3 regions of the Natronotalea proteinilytica genome follow, and region 1 is predicted to be linked to each of the others. Evidence: riboswitches for the same ligand, from Rfam matches in the RefSeq annotation. Region 1 holds a riboswitch; each other region holds the start of a gene.
What was found. A riboswitch is a leader RNA that binds a small molecule or an ion and turns the genes downstream of it on or off. The one in region 1 is predicted to bind thiamine pyrophosphate.

Region 1 (4,686 bases):
TTACGCATGGCGTATCGCGCACAAAAGCATTGGGGTGGGCCGTTCTTTCGGGGGTACCGCAGCCGGTCGGAGCCGTTGGGGCCTATCTGTTTGTGAGCGTGGCCGAAGAGTTGTTGCCGGTCGGGCTTGGCTTTGCCGCCGGTGCACTGGTGTATCTGATGATCTTTGAGTTTCTTCCAACAGCCCGTAAACAGGGGCGCCCCTTACCCAATCGTGGTCAGCGTGAGTTGCTGATTGGAATTGGCATCGGGGCGCTCCTTGTTGGTGGATTGCTGTGGGCTACGCATTAAGCGTATGAATATAGAGCCCGTGAACAAGAAGAGGATCAGGCATCGTCCTCAAACCCCCACGGGGCCGGAGGGGGATCAATTGGCTCCGTCAGATCAAAGTCAAGGCGGTAGCCCCATGAGTCGTTGCTGTACGTGCCGTAGGTGAAGCGCTCGCCAGGGTCAATTTCGATGCGCCAGCCGCTTTGCGTCTCTGGATCAAGAAACTCAACGGTGTACTCATCGACCGCATCGGAGCTTACCTGGCCATACCAGCTGGTTTCTTCCTCCTCGCCATCCGGATAGCGATGGTCGTGGCGCAGCTCCAGCCCCTCCTCATGCGGCATCAGAACCCACGTGCGCGAGCGATTCCACTCGTCGGCATCGGGCTCTAGCACATGTAGGGGGATACGCAGCTCCTCGTCATCGCATTCGCGGATGTGCATCTCCAGTTCGGCGTCTTCCGAGAGCTGGTCATCGCCTTCGGGCTTTTCAATGACCACACCTTCGTAGGCACTCCCGCAGTCGTCAGACAAGTAGGACCAGAAGGCGGCGAAGTCGGCATCAACAACTGGGTCGGGGTCGTCGGTTTCATCAGGAGCATCAGGGGTGTCGGATTCGCAGCCGGTCCAGACCAATAGGGCGGCCAGCAACAAAATAGCAGAAAGACGTCGCATCCAATGTAAGCGCATAGGTAGGGTAAGATATATCAGCAAAACGAGTTTGTAACATACAGACTGGGCGTTGCAAAACAAACTCTGCTCATTCAGGAAGGTGCGGGGTCGAGGAGGTAGGTTTTTCAGGGTGAGGCGTGCGCCAGAACAGCAGAATGGCCCAGCCGATTACGATCAGGCTTAGCAGTCCCCATCCTACGGCCCACACCGATGCTGGAATGCCCGTGAGTTGCGCCATGGTGGCCGCGTCGTTGTGGGTGTGCCCCATGCGCGTCATCGAAAACAGCGTTTGGATGCTATGTAAGCCGTCCAGGGCGAGTTGGGCGCCTAGAAAGAGCACGGTGAGGTGCTGAATTACCGGGGCGGCATACATTGCGATGATCAGCAAGACGGCAGCCATCGAAAGTCCCACGGCCCAGGCTACGAGTCCGCTTGTGACGAGCATGTACGCGAGGGCGCCTCCGATAGCGAATAGACCCAGTATGTACCAGGGCAGGCCGCGATGGCCAGAGCGGGTTCGTGTGCGTCCGTATCCCAGCGCGGCGCATCCGGCTACAAACGCGGCGAAGGCTAGCCATGAAGCGCCGTATCCACTAAAGAGGGCGATAATGAGAAGAGTGGTGAGTGCAGTGCCTACAAGCGTGGGGGCGGCCCAGCGGCGGCGTGTACCTGCATAGAGCAGCGCAGCCCCGGCAAGTGCCGAGGCCGGGTATCCTGCAGAAACGGTAATAAGCCGCGACCCGCCTCGGGAGCGCACATAGCCGCTGGTATCAAGATTCACCACAAAGCTTTCTACGCGCCCGCCGGTGAGTAACGCAGCGAGGGCATGACCGGCTTCATGAATGAACGTGCCAAACAGCTGGAACGGATAGATCAGCCATTCGCCGTAAGGCACCAACATACAGGCAGCTACGCTACCTACGGCAACGAGAAACAATGACCGGGGCGTCCAGGAGTCAGCGTGAGCCACAGCACCGTAGCGGTTGGAAAACGGCTTGCGTTTTGAGGCAACAGGTACGGCGCGAACGACCCAAGGCGGGAGCGGGTTCAGGGAGCCGTGCTATACGGGCCACTCCTGCATGGTCCAGGCCTGCTCCCAGAACATCCACTCGTAGCGGATGCTGGTTAGAAAGGCGGTCTTAGCGCGATCGCGTGCGTCGGCATCGGCGGCATCGGCAAAGCGCTGGAGGCGCTCCAAAATCTCGTCCATATACGCGTTAAACGCGGGATCGCGATACATAGCCAGCCAGTCGGCGTAGGGGTGGTCGGTGGGGACATCGCCAAGTACGGCCTCCAACCGTTGCCCAATTTCGATGTACAGCCACGGGCAGGGTGTAAGGGCGCCTACGGCTTCAACGAGGGTACCGCGCTGGGCGCAGCTAATCATGTGATCCTGGTAGCCGCGGTTGTTAGGCGTACAGGTGAGCGCGGCAATGTCGCCGGCATCGTAGTTGAGGCGTTCGCCGTATCCGGCATGCAGTTCGCCTTCGGTGACGAGCGCCATGCGGGCGGCATCAATGAACCAGAGTTTGTCGTCGGGCTCGGGGCAGCGTGTGGAGAGGATCGCTGCGGCATCCGAAAACGATTCGAGGTACCGAGCATCTTGCATCTGGTAGAAGCGAAAGCGTTCTTCGTCGAGGCTTCCTTCGGCCAGTGCGTGCACGAATGGGTGGTCAAACGAAGCGCCCCAGGTGTCGCCCGCTGCGTCTACGCAGGCTTGTGCAAACGGCGGTACGTGATAAGCCCGGTCGATGGAGACATCGGCCAGTGAAAGGTCGAGGGTAGAGGTTGCCATAAGACAAAAAGTGCTTGCAAAAAAGACAAAAAGGCAGCAAGCGAAGCCGGAGGTGCATCAGCAAGCCGCTATAAAGCAAGCCGGCTGTAGTGAAGAAGCTTCCTTCCGCCGGTACAAACCGGATCAAGTTCGAGGGATCATCTCAGCCCTATGCGCTTGTTACACAGCAATAGGGCACTCCCAGCTTCGCTCTGCTCTAACGTACACACTGCCTTGGTAGATGTCAAGGCGCGGTCGCACAAAAGATCGTCGACCGCCGGTGCACGAAGGCTTTGCAGTTGGAGGATGCGCTATGTACGTTAGCATGTAAACACATCGCCTCCATTAGCAGCGCTTCTCATTCATGTGGTATTACAGCGAAAACGGCAATCGGCGGGGCCCCTTTACGAATCGAGAGATTCGGCGGCGCGTCCGCGAAGGGGTTGTGACGCCCGATGACTTTGTATGGACAGAAGAGCTCAACCAGTGGACGCCTGCGGGCGATGTGCCCGAACTTTTTCCTGAAGCTCCCGAGGAGCCGCCCCCTGCCAGCCAGGGCGTGGGCGATGGGCACTGGGCCGATGCCGATCATGGGATCGGTGTAGAGGAGACGCCCACTTCAGAATCGGACCCTGAACCCAATTCGGCTTCTGATTCAGCATCCGAGGCCTCCCCCTCGTCGCATGTCAACAAGCCGCAGTACGAGCCCAACCCCGACCTGCTTTCACCGCGCGGACGCATCGGACGACTGAAGTATCTGATGTACAACATCGTCATTTTTATTTTGATGATAGGCGCCCTGGCATCGGTATTTTTACCCTTTGGATTTCTGGCCGCGGCTGTGGCTGTCGTCGGGGGGGGCGTTGTCTCTGTATTTCTTACCATTCGGCGCCTGCACGACATGGACCTGTCGGGCTGGTTTGCTGTGCCGATTGTTGGCGCCTCGCTGATCAGTATGGGGGTGTTGGTGATTTTAATTGAGGCGTTTCTGATCTTTACCCCGGGTACCCAAGGGCCCAACCAGTACGGTCCGGTGCCTTCGTAGTTGAGCGTCTGTGCGTTATTGGAACGACGCGGCGGGTACCAGCACCGTTACGTCGAAAAAGCAACCACCCTCCCAGGCTATTCGATTCGCTCTGGATTCCAAACGACCACATCCAACGAACGCGCAAAGCACAGGTGATCGGGCGATCCGGTAACGGGCAGACCGTGCGACTGCGGCATCGTATTCATCTGAATGGTGCACTCGGCAGGCTGCAACGGCCACGGCGGGTGATGCACCTCGTTGCGAATCAGGACACCGGTGCGGATTTGGGTGTACAGACAGTAGCGCTCGGTAAGCCAATGGGTGAGCGTATCCGGCTCGGCGGGCTGCACGGGTCCGGTTGGGCGGTAGCGCCCCAGAAACCGGGCATCTGTACGGGTGGAGGCGTACTGAATACCATGTGCGTCTTTGGTGAGCGACATCGATGCCCAGTAGTAGGGCAAATGAAAGAACAATCGGGCGGCCAGTACAGCCAGTAGGTTCGTCGCGTCGAGGCTTAGAAACCACACGCCGGGCTTGCCCTGGTACGTTACATACGTACGCACATTCATTTCGGGAAACGCAGAGATCCACGGCAGATCGGGCAGCGGGCGGCGCATCACACCCTCCATGCGAAACGGGATAACGCCTAACCAGGCGGTGCCGTTATATGTGTCGAGGCGTAGGGGGTCGGGGATGAGCGGGGTTAGCCACGACGCCGGCACGTTCCAGTGGGCAAACAGCAGATCGCACCAGCGTTGGCGCCAGGTCCACGGCGCATCAGGAAGCGGCCACGGGCGATGGTCGGTATGGGTCAGAGCAGGATGCATAGGCGATAAGAAACACAAAACGAAAACGAATCCGACATGTCCGCTACCCTTTAGCCGCCCTTGCGTTCGATTCAAGGCCAATCGAAGGATAATCGTCAAGAACAGCGGGGAACCGACA
Region 2 (4,686 bases), 700 kb from region 1:
GATTGGAGGCGGCATCGCTGGGTGTGGCAGTACTCCACCTTCGGTGATGCTTGAAGATGCCCCTGAAGAATTGACTGTCGGGGAGCTTGGTATCTTTGAGTTTAGCTATAATCGAGATGCTACCGAACCCGTCACGGTGACCTGGGATCTAGGAGACGGCACAACGTACTCAAGCGTGCTCACAACCCACCGCTTCCAAGAACCAGGCGAGTACACCGTCACGTTTGAAGCCCGCAATGACGCAGGCACCGCACGCGACGCATTGCGCGTCTACGTATCCGCTGCAAATCCACTGCGTATTGCAGAAGTCGCTCCCCGTCCACTTCCAGTTGCTCCCGGTGAATCCATCACCTTTGACAACACCGTCGAAGGCCCTTCTTCCATTCAGTATCAATGGGACTTTGGAGATGGAAACACCTCTGAAAAACGCATCCCCACCCATATCTATACTGCCGAAGGCACTTACGAGGTCATACTCACAGTACACGATGATACAAGCAGCGACACGTACACAACCTCTGTCTCGGTTTATCACGATGAGCCGGCTATGTGTGCTGATATTGTGGATCTGAACCCGGCTTTTTTTGAGCCCAACTCTAGCACGCTTGCCGACGAGGCCCGCGACGTGTTAAGTGAAAACGCCCGTCTTCTCATCGAATGTCCGCGACTCACAGTGCGTCTAACCGGTCAACCTACAGCCACCGAACAAGAAAGCGTTGCTCTCCTTCAAGGTCGTCTACAAGCCGTTGCCGATTTCTACGCAGCGGATGGCGTTGACACTCATCGCATTGAGCAGGATCCTCAATCGCAGCCTGACCAAGACGCGCGTAAAGGAGATGCCGACCTTCGTCGCATCGACACAATTCCTATCCAACCCTAACCGTCATGTCCCGCTTTGGACGCCACGACCAACGCCGCACGGCACGGGCTTTGAAAAAAGAAGCCGCTCGCTTAGGCTTTGATGCATGCGGCATTTCAACTGCTGAACCACTGGATGAGGAAGCAGCCCGTTTGGAGCAGTGGCTCCTTGAAGGTCGCCATGGCACCATGCACTGGATGGAACGTCACTTCGACAAGCGTATCGACCCTACCCGGCTCGTGCCCGGATCAGAAAGCGTGATCTCAGTGCTGCACAATTACTATCAGCCAGAAACCCAGCATGATGAATCCGCCACCACCGGAAAAATTAGCCGCTACGCATGGGGCGACGATTACCACGAGGTGCTCAAAGAACGCCTCTATCTGCTTTTGCACTGGCTCGAAACCAATGTCGGCCAGTCGGTGCACGGACGCGCGTTTGTGGATTCGGCGCCCGTACTCGACAAAGCATGGGCTGCACGTAGTGGACTCGGATGGCAAGGAAAGCACTCCAATCTGCTGACTCGGGAGATGGGGTCGTTCTTCTTCATCGGCGAAATCATTGTGGATGTGCCACTGCCTGCCGATAATCCGGTCGAGGACTTCTGCGGTTCGTGCACCCGCTGCGTAGACGCCTGCCCGACCGACGCTATTTACCAACCATACGCCGTCGATGCCACACGCTGTATCTCCTATCTGACCATTGAGCACGGTGGAGACGATTTGCCCAAAGCGCTCTCCGGCGATATGCAAAACTGGATTTTTGGCTGCGACATTTGCCAGGATGTATGTCCGTGGAATAAGTTTAAGCAGCCCACCACAGAGCCCCGCTACCAGCCGCGCGACGGGATGTCGGACACCGACTTACGCGACTGGGTGGAGCTTGAATTGGAAGAGTTTCGCGAGCGCTTTTCTGGCAGTCCCGTTACGCGTGCTACGTACGAAGGCTTCCAGCGAAACGTCCGCGCTGCCCTCGACAACGTAACTACTGACGCCTAAGGCAACGGCTACTGCATCACCAGCCCGCCGTCTACGATCAGGTTTTGCCCCGTTACCGCACGGGCCCACGGCGACGCAAAAAAGAGCACCGCATCGGCCATCTCTCTGGGCGTAGTGACAGCGCGCAACGGCGTCGAGTTGCGGATGAGATCGAACACTTCGTCGGAGGTGGCGTCACTGGCATCTGTGCGGTCAAGTAATCCACCCGACACCATGTTGACTGTAATCCCGTCGGGGCCAAGCTCTTGTGCCATGTTGCGCACAAAACCAAGTAGTGCCGCTTTGCCCGTTGTGTAGTCGTGATACGGCACAACCGGATTCTGCACGAGGTTTGATCCGATGGCCACGAAGCGCCCAAATCCAGCGGCTTTCATTGCCGGACGACAGGCCTGCACAAGATGGAGTGCTGCCTGCACGCTCCCTTCGAGTTGGGCCTGATAGTCGTTCCACGACACGGCATCGGCGGTGGCACGCGCCTCGGCATCAAACTGAAAGTCGATCAGGGCATTGCTGATGGCGGTGGTTACGGGTGCACCGAAGTGATCGGCAGCGGCATGGACCATGGATTGCACGGCCTGGCCATCGCGCACATCAGCCTGGTAGGGCAAGGCACGGTCGCCAATCGAAGCGGCCACCTCATGGGCCGCCTCTTTGCTCTGGTGGTAGTTCACAACGACGCGGCTGCCCTCCCGAGCAAAGGCCTGCGCAAGGGCAGCACCGAGTCCGCGACTGGCACCGGTGATAAGAACAACTTGGTTGGATAGCGAAACCGTATCAGACATAACAATCAGAGGGTAGCTAGGCAAGAAATGCGAAGCCAGCAGCACCCAAACACATCCGTACTGGGACCAGCAGAAAGCTTTCCTTCGCCGGCATCATCCGGATCAGGTTCGAAGGGTGTATCTCTCAGCCCCATGCACGTTTTGTGCTGCGGCACCCCTAGCTTCGCTATTGAAAACAAAATTGGGGGATGCAACCACCCGTTCTTTCAAACGACGGATAGATGCATCCCCTAATACGATAGTTAACGTAGTGCGTAGCACCCCCAACCGCAACCCTTTCTACATCTCTTTGCGGGCCGAGGCCGCTCTGTCAGTCCGCTGCTCTGAAGCATCATCACGACGCTCACGAGGGGCCACAACCAGAAGCCAAACCAACCCGGAAAGAACTTGCAATCCAGCAAAGACCAGTACTGCACCGCGCAGGTCGAGCCAGCCGATTTCTAGCAGCAAGCTGGCAAGCGCAATCGAAAGGGTTTCGGCAATCATAACGAGCAGCCACTCCGTCGCAAAGACCCGTCCCCGATATGCGTCCTCGGTTCGCTTTTGTAGCAGAACAGTAGCTAGCACCCAGTTGGCTCCGCTGGATGCATGTGCAGCAACAACTAGTGCAATGACCGTGGCGAGGACGACTCCCTCAGGCGCCCAAGGCACCCACCCTACGACCGCGTAGGCGACGCCACTGACCGCAATGCAACTGCCCAGCACCAGCGGCCATGTAGACTGATCCGTAAACACACCACGGGCAATAATCGGCCCGATGCCGGTGCCAATGCCGCGTGCCATAAACAAGACCCCGATACCAGCTGCAATGGCTCCCGGAGACACCTGCTCGCCAATAAGAGTGAGCATATACACCAGGGCCCCCCCAGCTACCGCCCAGGTTGCTTTTGCTGTGGCGATGCGTGCAACACGCGGATGGGCCCGCATGTGGGTCCAGCCATCCCAGATCTTATACGCAGCTGTGCGAATCAGCGGATCCGTATCTTTTTCTGTATTCTGCGGAATTGTTGTCCGGTAGATAAACCAGGCCGACCACAGATACGTGATGCTATCGATAATAAAGACCGCCTCTACCCCGGCCCATTCCACCACAAACCCACCAAGCGCAGCACCCACCGCCAGCATAGTAGACCACGTAGCCGAGGAGAGCGCATTGGCCGTGAGCAACTCGCGCGGCGCCGTGATATTAGGGATGGAGGCGCTCTTTGCGGGCACATAGACCGACCCAACCACGACTTGCGCAGCAATGAGCACGTAGATGAGCGGAACGTGCGCGGCCTCCTGCACAAACAAAAACCCCAGGACAATCACGGCCCGTGTTAGATCAGCCCCGATCATGAGGCGACGTCGATTGTAGCGGTCTACAATCAGTCCAGCGATAGGCGCCGCCAGCGCCCATGGAAGCATCTTCGCAATAAAGATAACCCCGATGGCCAGCGGTGAACCGGTGAGGGTAGAAACGAGCGTGTACAGCGCAATCAGGTTAAACCAATCGCCCAAGAGCGAGAGGCTGCTGCCGAACCAGAGACGGCGGTAGTTGCTGTTGGTACGCAGCAGTTCCAGATAGCCAGCGCGGCCTTCAACGTCGATGTCATGCTTTCGGGGTGATATAGCCATAGGCTGTGTAACATGAGCGAAGTATCCCCCAGGTTTCTGAAGAAGCAACGCACCGCCATTCCTCGCAGTAATGTTGCGTTCCGCCCTGAATGCAACTGGGCCCAACGACGAAAGTCATTGGACCCAGTACCGGGCGCTTTTCTCTTTGTATGTGGATGGTTCACACCGGTGGTGCAAACGTCCTCATGACCGCTCAGGACGCATCAACGGAAAGAGAATGACATCGCGAATAGACTCCTGATTGGTCATCATCATCGTGAGACGGTCGATGCCAATGCCAAGCCCAGCAGCAGGCGGCATGCCGTATTCGAGCGCGCGCAGGTAGTCTTCGTCAACGGGTGTGGCCTCATCGTCGCCGGCATCAAGCAGACGCACCTGCTCCTCAAACCGCTCGCGCTGATCGTCGGGGTCGTTCAGTTCGCTGAAGGCA
Region 3 (4,686 bases), 1.0 Mb from region 1:
TATGGGCCTACACGCTCGAAACCGCCTGGGATCTCTCCACCGCTACACCGACCACCTACCGCGCACTCGCTGAGGCCGTGCAGCGTGGGCACGACATCGACTTTCATCCCGAGGGAACCCATCTGTACATCGATGATCGTGATGGGCAGGCGGTGTACACGCTCACATTGAGCACCCCCTGGGATATTGCATCCGGGTCGTGGGGCCCCACCCTCGATATTAGCGCAGAGGAAGAGGAAGTGCGGGGCCTCGAATTCGCCGGAGAGGGCACGGTGCTGTTTCTCATGGATACGGCCCGGCAAGCCATCTTGGTGTATCAGCTGGAGGTGCCCTACGTCCTTGAAACGGCTACCTACACCGGAGCCCTCGACGTGAGCGCAGAGACCGAGAGTCCTCGCGGGCTTAGCGTCGCGGCCGATGAGCAGTCGCTCTACGTAACCGGCCGCGACCGCGAAATCATCTTCCAGTACAGCATCTCGCACACGTGCGGAATCCCCTCAAATACCCATCAGGACGACGGAAAATAGCATTCGCGCAACGCATCTACGGTCCGATGGCGGGCACGCACGTAGATACCTACTACTCTGTCACACCTGAATGGTAAGGTGCGGAGCCGTGCCAAATTCTGTGTCCCAACGCCCGCCGTCAGCCCATCTGACACCGCGCAAAAGAAACCACGCCGCTCTCTTCAAAGAAAACACGCGGAAACAGAAGGACGCAGAGCGTCCGAACTTCGTCGCGACGCAGAGCATCGCGACGAGGGTTCAAGGGGGCTCGGTACGTTAGGAGGCATGTGCATTACCCGAAGATTGACGTGCGACACAGTACTACTGCTCTGTCACACCTGAATGGTAGGGTCCAACATTGTCATCGCGAGGAGGGAGCCCTGCGACTGACGCGGCGATCTCATGTCGTTGATTGGGCGGCTGTATCCGGTCTGATAGCATGAGATTGCGTCGCTCCGCTCGCAATGACAAAGGGTGTGGGTTTTTCTCGATACGTTAGGAGGCATGTGCATTACCCGAAGATTGACCTGTGACAGAGTACTACTGCTGTGTCACATCTGAATGTTAGGGTATGGAGTGGACTCGCGTTGAAGCATCTCAACCCAAATGTTCTGTCATGTTGAGCAAGCGGAGGGCCCCCAGGGCCCGAAGCGCGTCGAAACATCTCCTCGGCGCTCAGCAGCTACTGGCAAACCAACAGCCCTGCCCAGTTCGTGGGAGATCTTTACTCACTGCGTTCGTCAGTCGCTCCGCTCGTGTCAGGACTCCGCGTCTCCTAGGCGGAGCCGCTCCGCTCAAGATGACATCATTAAGACGGGGGTGTTGCAACCCGAAGATTGACCTGTGACAGAGTACTACTGTACCGGCAGCGCCAGGTCGTTTGTCCAGTACGCCGTGGCTCCTGCTCGCTGGTCAATGAGCCCCGTTCGTACCAGCCAGTCTTCGAGCGTTTGGTAGTACGCGCTTGCCATGGTAAAGTCGTGCGTAAAGCAAGGGAGGGTCGCCGCAAACGTCTTGGGCGTCAGCGCATCATCGGGCGCCACATCCGCGCGACGGTGGTAGATGGCTTCAGCTTCCTCTGGACGCTGGTGTATGGCATCGATGCCGCGCCGCAGGACGCGCAAGAAGCGCTTGAATACATCGCGGCGCGCCTCCAGATGCGTCGGAGTAGTGACGAGCACCAACTGGCAAAAGTCGGGCACCCCCCAGTCTTTGAGCGCAAAGAAGTCGGCATCCAGCCCACGGTGCCGGGCCTCTACCACCTCAAAATTGTAGAACACGAGCGTAGCGACATCCGCGTTGTCCTTGGCAAGGGCATCCGTGTGGTAGAAGCTATTATTGACCGGAGTGAAGTCATCCGGCTCGAACGTCCCGCCGTCGTGCTCGATCATCGTGCCCACAATAGCCGGTCCGCCCGGACCCGGAGCACCGGGGTACTGGATACGGGTGCCGGCCATGTCACGCGGACGCGTGATGCCGGAGTTGCGCAGGTACATGACACCGCCATTGGTATGCAGAAAACGCGCAAATCCAATAGCCGATTCGCCTGCTGCGCGGTCTTCAACAAGATGCAGGGGCTCGGTGATGGCAAAGTCAAGGGTGCCGGCCTCAATGGCCTCCACCGCATCCATATGAGCGTCAGGTTCAATGATGTCGAGATCAATGCTGGCTTCGGCAAACCAGTTGTGCTCTTGCGCGACGAGAAGAGGCGCGTGATCGGGGTTTAAGAACCATTCGAGGCCAAGACGAAGCGTGTCCATAGTCGGCAAATGTCGCAGCGTGATACAAAACGAGATCCGCTAGCGATGCCCGACCAAACAGGCCAGCCCACTTCCCTCCGCCGGTGCAAGCCGGGTCAAGTTCAAAGGGTATCATCTCAGCCCCAGGTGGGGCACCCCTAGCGTTAGATTCAGCGTACGAATTGAGAGGGTGAATGTAAAGAGCGAACGCATCTAAACAGAGAACGCATCGCCCACAATTCCGCAGATATAACAGCGCATCAGTTTCCACCAAAACTAAAGAAAAGAGAGGCATCAGGCACCCCAATCTACCCCATTTCGATGTAACAATACACCAGCCCCACGACACGACACACCGTCTACCGCCTTTGCATCGGGCATCTATGTGGCTCCACATACCAGGAAATATCGCCCTGTCCTGTAATGACAGGTGGAGTAACTACCATGAATTGAACGATTCTTCGTCAATATAACCAACCGGAAACAGCGCCGATGATTGCAGACGGCGTGTGGCGCGCTTAACTTTTCGCCTATATGACAGGGTGCCGGATTGGCTCGGTTCTGTCGAAAGGGCGCGCTGCGTCCGTTTTTCGCTCCCGTTGCTCTTTTGTATACAGACCTAACGACGTTTATGGCATCGCTCGATACGCCCGCTCGCGAACAGTGGGGCTCGCGCATTGGCTTCGTGCTCGCTGCTGCCGGCTCCGCAATTGGACTTGGAAACATCTGGCGGTTCCCCTATCTCGCCGGAGAGGGCGGAGGCGGTGCCTTCGTCATGGTCTACCTGCTGTTCATCTTCTGCATCGGGATGCCGTACCTGTACGCCGAGCTGGCGCTGGGGCGCAACAGCCAACGCAACCCCGTCGGCGCCATCGAAGCCATCGTAGGCAAGCGCTCGGTGTGGCTCCTTGTTGGGGCATTCTGTGTGCTTGCTGGGTTTATTATTCTAAGCTACTACAGCGTCATCGCCGGATGGGCGGTCGGGTACGCCGTCAAAGATGTTATTGCCCCCGGAATGGGCTTCGAGGAATTTGCGGCATCGCCCGTGCTAGTCATTAGTCTGCTGGCGGTGTTTCTGGCTCTCACCTTGCTCGTGGTCGTGGGCGGCGTAGAGCAAGGCATTGAGCGATGGTCGAAGATTCTGCTTCCCATCCTCTTTGTGCTCATCCTGCTCGTCATCTTCCGATCCGTCACCCTTGAAGGCGCCGGCGAGGGCATTTCCTTCTACCTCGTCCCCGACTTCTCAGGCCTAACGCTCGACATCGTCATTGCCGCTCTCGGACAGGCTTTCTTTACGCTCAGTCTGGGCATGGGGGCGATGATTACCTACGGGTCGTATCTCTCTAAAAAAGAGAATATTGCGACCTCTGGCATCTATGTCGTGATCTTTAACACCATGATTGCCCTGATGGCCGGGTTCATGATCTTTCCCGCCATCTTTGCAATCGGCGTAGATCCAACCACCGGGCCCGCACTGGTCTTTGTTGTACTGCCCGAAGTGTTCAGCCAAATGCCACTTGGCAGCGTCGTGGGCGTTACATTCTTCATCCTACTCTCCATCGCGGCGCTCACGTCCAGCATCTCGCTGCTCGAAGTCGTCGTATCCTACTTTGTCGATGAACAAGAGTGGTCGCGCAACAAATCGGTGCTCATTATCGGTGGACTTGTGTTCATCATGGCCATCCCCTCGGCCCTTTCACAGGGCGCTGTTGACTTCTTGGGCGAAGGTGGCTTCTTCGGCGAACGCGACTTCCTCAGCTTCATGGACTACTACGTTGGAAGCGTAGGACTGGCACTGGGAGCATTCTTCCTAAGCATCTTTATTGGCTGGATTTGGGGCGCCGACGAAGCTGCACAAGAGCTCTTGCAGGGCAGCAATCTAAGCAGCCGCGTCCTTACGGTGTGGATGTTCATGATTCGCTACATCCTCCCGCTCGTTGTGCTCGTCATCATCATCGGATATGCCACAGGTGTTCTGTAAACGGCACGCACCGGTTCATGGGATAACCCGCATGCTAATCGCGCTGGTGCCTGTACGGCATTGGATTGGAGGGCTCGTGCTATTGTGCGGGCTCCTCCCGTTCCATGCATCCGATGCCCTGGCCCAAACACCGGCTCCCCCCGACGCAGCGCACGCCGTACCGTCCCCTGTAGACACAGCATCCCCAGCACCGGCTTCAGCGGCCCCGTTGCCCACAACGGCCCGGGCTGCGGTGCTGTACTACCGGCCCAGCGCCGCCCGCAGCCGCACGTTCTCCGATCGCTGGCTCGCTCGCGACAAGGCACTACACGTCACGTATAGTTTTCTGTGGACGCTCAGCTCACAGTACGTGCTGGTCGAAAAAACGTCGCTGTCGCACGACGCGGCCATCCCGTACGCGCTGGCCTCTGGATTCGCGGTGGGCGTGGCCAAAGAAACATACGACCGCTACTGGGGACCC

Region 2: linked by a shared signal. The riboswitch ahead of ACZ5AL_RS02645 (3-oxoacyl-ACP reductase) and the one ahead of ACZ5AL_RS14520 (TenA family protein) in region 1 are both predicted to bind thiamine pyrophosphate.
Region 3: linked by a shared signal. The riboswitch ahead of ACZ5AL_RS10555 (ABC transporter substrate-binding protein) and the one ahead of ACZ5AL_RS14520 (TenA family protein) in region 1 are both predicted to bind thiamine pyrophosphate.

Annotation. Positions count from the first base shown of each region.
Region 1 is NZ_AP043947.1:3,642,433-3,647,118, reverse strand. It holds gene ACZ5AL_RS14535 (ZIP family metal transporter) at 1-290, shown strand, start outside; gene ACZ5AL_RS14530 (hypothetical protein) at 326-943, opposite strand; gene ACZ5AL_RS14525 (M50 family metallopeptidase) at 1,029-1,910, opposite strand; gene ACZ5AL_RS14520 (TenA family protein) at 2,001-2,735, opposite strand; TPP riboswitch at 2,819-2,927, opposite strand; gene ACZ5AL_RS14515 (GYF domain-containing protein) at 3,079-3,759, shown strand; gene ACZ5AL_RS14510 (YqjF family protein) at 3,837-4,568, opposite strand.
Region 2 is NZ_AP043947.1:595,377-600,062, reverse strand. It holds gene ACZ5AL_RS02655 (PKD domain-containing protein) at 1-880, shown strand, start outside; gene queG (tRNA epoxyqueuosine(34) reductase QueG) at 886-1,857, shown strand; gene ACZ5AL_RS02645 (3-oxoacyl-ACP reductase) at 1,866-2,639, opposite strand; TPP riboswitch at 2,702-2,808, opposite strand; gene ACZ5AL_RS02640 (MFS transporter) at 2,919-4,256, opposite strand; gene lysS (lysine--tRNA ligase) at 4,440-4,686, opposite strand, start outside.
Region 3 is NZ_AP043947.1:2,620,135-2,624,820, reverse strand. It holds gene ACZ5AL_RS10560 (beta-propeller fold lactonase family protein) at 1-527, shown strand, start outside; gene ACZ5AL_RS10555 (ABC transporter substrate-binding protein) at 1,361-2,266, opposite strand; TPP riboswitch at 2,322-2,415, opposite strand; gene ACZ5AL_RS10550 (sodium-dependent transporter) at 2,877-4,226, shown strand; gene ACZ5AL_RS10545 (hypothetical protein) at 4,258-4,686, shown strand, end outside.